DNA from 2 places in the Bacillus sp. WC2503 genome. Region 1 is predicted to be linked to the other one. Evidence: riboswitches for the same ligand, from Rfam matches in the RefSeq annotation. Region 1 holds a riboswitch; the other holds the start of a gene.
The links. Region 1 has a riboswitch for cyclic di-AMP ahead of ACUN26_RS00600 (SipW-dependent-type signal peptide-containing protein). Riboswitches for the same ligand answer to the same signal wherever they lie in the genome.
Positions count from the first base shown of each region.

Region 2: linked by a shared signal. The riboswitch ahead of ACUN26_RS05770 (APC family permease) and the one ahead of ACUN26_RS00600 (SipW-dependent-type signal peptide-containing protein) in region 1 are both predicted to bind cyclic di-AMP.

Region 1 covers NZ_JBQYMD010000001.1:104,916-107,116, forward strand. Annotated here, with positions in the region: gene ACUN26_RS00590 (hypothetical protein) at 1-204, shown strand, start outside; gene ACUN26_RS00595 (hypothetical protein) at 218-451, shown strand; cyclic di-AMP (ydaO/yuaA leader) riboswitch at 714-859, shown strand; gene ACUN26_RS00600 (SipW-dependent-type signal peptide-containing protein) at 958-1,062, shown strand; gene kdpF (K(+)-transporting ATPase subunit F) at 1,059-1,139, shown strand; gene kdpA (potassium-transporting ATPase subunit KdpA) at 1,159-2,201, shown strand, end outside.
Region 2 covers NZ_JBQYMD010000001.1:1,079,355-1,081,555, reverse strand. Annotated here, with positions in the region: gene ACUN26_RS05770 (APC family permease) at 1-1,100, opposite strand, end outside; cyclic di-AMP (ydaO/yuaA leader) riboswitch at 1,245-1,392, opposite strand; gene ACUN26_RS05765 (hypothetical protein) at 1,533-1,661, shown strand; gene panE (2-dehydropantoate 2-reductase) at 1,724-2,201, opposite strand, start outside.

The DNA.
Region 1 (2,201 bases):
ACACGAATTAAGAAGGTGATTTTACTAGGGGATGAGCTTCCAACAGTTAGTTTCTTCACAGAACACATTCGTTTTTCTTTTCAAGCGCCTATTACTGTTGTTACAAGGAATAAACGATATCCAGCGCGGCTCTATGAAACAATTGGAGCTAAATTTGTCGTGTTTACGAACTGTGATAATATTTCGTTTTTATTTTTTGAATAGGGCGGGGGAAGAAATGATGAAGGTACTACTATTTGGAGATATAGCAAATCGTTGGGCGGTATCGATCGAGAGGGTTCAAGAATTGGCACAGATTGATCCTATTTTTCCAGGGCCATATATTTTATTACCATCAAAAGATGCTTTGTATTTAGAGGCGGATATTATTGAATATGAGCAGTTACATGCAGAATTATCACAAGTTTATATCCGTGGGAGAAATTTACGTGCTTTTTTATGTGGTAAATAAATTCTGAATGAAAACGAGAGCGAATGTTAAGTGTGCCTAAGTGGGGTGCTTATATACATTCGCTCTTTTTTTTATATATAAAAGGTCATTTCTATGAAAAAGAAAGAAAAGACAAGAAAACAGATGAAAGAATATTAATAATACGTAATGTAAGCGTTTAAATAGCGTAATATTTTCTTATTTTAAGTAATTTACCTCTTTACAAGTGAAATATAGAGGAGTATATTTACTCTCATAAATCATTTATCAAATTTCCAAAAAAAACCTAAAATCGCTGAGTTCCAGAAATGGAGCGGGGGAACCAATTTTGTGCATCGTCACTTGGGGTGAATCTTTCAGTTTTGAAAGTAGGGCTACTCTTTAGGCCCGAATCCGACAGCTAACCTCGTAAGCGTTTAGAGAGGAGGTTTACTTTTTGTTGTTCATTTTTTGAATACTGAGTAGAGCTCAGTGTTCTTTTTTAATATTTTAATGGTAAATTTTAACATTTAAAGTGAGGGATTGTTATGTTAGATGTTGTGATGATCGGAATTTTTGTTGTATTAGTAGCATCGATGGCAAGTCTTGCAAGTTGGTCAGATAAAGTTGTGAAAGAAGGGAAGCAATCATGATGATTGCCTTATCGGTTATTGTTGCAGCGATTACGGTGTACTTAGTATACGCATTATTAAATCCAGAAAAGTTTTAATTAGGGGGAATCATTCATTATGATTTGGGTTGCAGTCATTATTACAATGCTCTTGTTTATTTTAGTAGCAAAGCCAACGGGGATTTATTTAGAGAAAGCCTTTCAAGGTAGCAAAATGCTAGATAAAGTATTCGGGCCTTTTGAGAAACTTATTTTTAAAATTACAGGTGTAAAAGGATACAATCAAACGTGGAAACAGTATGCATTATCATTAGTTCTACTCAACGGATTTATGATTGTCGTTGTATATTTCATTTTTAGATTACAAGGTGTATTGCCATTAAATCCAGCGCATATTGAAGGGATGGAGCCTACGCTCGCTTTTAATACAGCGATTAGTTTTATGGCTGATACAAACTTACAACATTACAGCGGTGAAAATGGTTTATCTTATTTATCACAATTAATCGGGATTACATTTTTAATGTTTGCGGCACCAGCAACGACGTTAGCGATTGTTATGGCTTTTATAAGAGGACTTGCTGGAAAAGAACTTGGCAACTTTTTCGTTGATTTTACGAGGGCGTTAACGAGAGTGTTTCTTCCTATCGCATTTATTGCAGCGTTAGTCTTTGTCGCACTTGGTGTACCACAAACGTTAGATGGGGCGGTTACAGCACAAACGATTGATGGAGCAAAACAAAGTATTTTACGAGGGCCTGTTGCATCATTCGTTTCTATTAAGGAACTTGGGAATAACGGCGGTGGATTTTTCGGGGCAAACTCTACACATCCTTTTGAAAATCCAGGACAAATGAGTAATATTTTGCAAATGATGCTTATGATGTTATTACCAACAGCACTTCCATTTACGTACGGACGAATGGTAGGAAATAAAAAACAAGGGCGTATCCTTTTCGTTTCACTATTCATGGTGTTTTTACTAGGATTTATAACGATTACGACATCTGAACTAAACGGGAATCCGGCATTAAATGGAATGGGTATCGAACATGTACAAGGAAGTACAGAAGGGAAAGAAGTACGATTTGGAACAGTATTCTCTTCACTATACGCAACAGTAACGACAGCTGCTGAAACAGGGGCCGTTAATACGATGCA
Region 2 (2,201 bases), 970 kb from region 1:
CCTTGGAAAGCTACAATTAAAATAATCGAAGCAATTCCAAGTATAATAATACCGTTTGAGTAACCAAGACGGTCTCCTCTAATCGTAAACATTCTCGGTATGAATTTATCTTTTGCAAGGTTAACTGCTAATAATGGAAATGCAGAATACCCTGTGTTAGCAGCAAGAATTAATATTAAAGCTGTTGTGCCTTGTATGAAATAGTACATGAAATTACGTCCAAATGTTTGTTCAGCAATTTGAGAAACAACAGTTACTTCTTTACTCGGTGTAATTCCGTAATAATAAGCTAAAAATACAATTCCTGAAAATAACACAGCAAGTAATGCGCCCATCGCAAGCAAAGTTTTTGCTGCATTGTTTGGTGCAGGATCTTTAAAATTTGGAATTGCGTTTGAAATCGCTTCAACACCTGTTAAAGCCGAACTACCTGATGCAAATGCTCTTAACAGTAAGAACAAACTAATTCCCGCAACCGGCGTTCCAATCGGCGTGTGTAAGGTCGGTGAAACGTGACCAGTTAAAATATTGTATATCCCTACACCAATTAATATAAATAGTGCTAAAACGAATAAATAAACAGGATATGCTAAAACGGAAGCTGACTCTGTTACACCTCTTAAATTTAATATGGTTATAAATATAACAAATATAATCGCAATGATTACATTATGTGCATGTAAGCTAGGAAAAGCAGATGTTAACGCATCTGTACCTGCTGATACACTTACTGCAACAGTTAAAATATAATCCACTAATAAAGACCCTCCAGCTATTAAGCCTGGATTCATCCCTAAGTTTTCTTTTGATACAACATATGCGCCCCCGCCATGTGGGTAGGCAAAAATAATTTGACGATAAGATAAAATAAGAGCTGTCAATAATACTAATACCCCAATAGCGATCGGAATGGAATACCAATACGCAATCGCTCCAAGACCTGCTAAAGCGATTAAAATTTGCTCTGGTCCGTATGCAACTGATGACAATGCGTCAGAAGATAGAATGGCTAGCGCCTTCGTTTTATTAAGCTTTTGCTCTCCTAACTCAGTTGATTTTAACGGCCTTCCAATTAAAAATCTTTTAATAGATGAAACCACAGCTGTCCACTCTCCAATAATTTTGTACGAACGATTCTGCTTGTTACAGCCAGCAAACTATTTCTTCAGAAAACAAAAAATGTCTACAAGCCATAGCGAAATAGACTTGTAGACATTATTTTTTTTGTCGCACAAGCTCCACCTTCCTTCTCAATATAACGCTTACGAGGTTAGCTGTCGGATTCGGGCCTATGAGTAGCCCTACCTTTTTTTAAGGATTCACCCCATCGGATTATGTACTAATCCGTAAGAACGGGTCCCCCGTACCATGCGGTTTCAGCGATTTAGAAAATTGAAACTGTGGATTATAATACTCCTTTATTTTCAAAATGTAAACAAAAATTTTTAAAAAGAAAAAATTTAAAATGATTGCGCATAATCCGCTGATAAATATACATAATGAATACTAAAAAACCCTTAAAGGAGACCCGTATGTCTAAAAAGAAGAAACCGCTTTTTTCCGATTCATATTTAGATGCAGTAGCAAATGAAATTAATCAGTTATATGGTAAACGTGAACAGGAAATAAACTTGACAGAAAGAATTAAAAGAAACAAATAATTTGTCATACGCAAATAAAAAAGATAGCAATACACTTATATATTGCTATCTTTTTTATTATTTCATACATCTAATTCTATTACGGGTTTGTTAAATGTCATTTCTTCATACACCTTCAAATTTTGATATACCACTCCTAGTAATGGTGCTTCTAAAGAAAATTGTTCTGCTACATCTAGTAAGTATCCTTGCAAATGCTTCCCTTCAATAAACGAACCTTTTTCCATATCACGCTGCATAGAGGACTTCATATCATAAGAAATTTTATCAATCGTTTTCATATGTTCCTGGGCAATATTATCTTTAACTGGAGCTCCTAATACCCTCATAATTTGCACAGATTCCTCAAATAAATTTCGGATAAATTCACGTCCACCTTCACTTTCACGAATTGGTCCTATCGGTGCACGCATTAATGTTGTAACGCCTGACATGACAGTAATAAATAAATATTTATGCCACATATCTTGCATAATATTTTCACTTAAAACAAAGCTAGCTTTCGTACCTATAAATGCTTTCGTAATACGCTTTATTCTC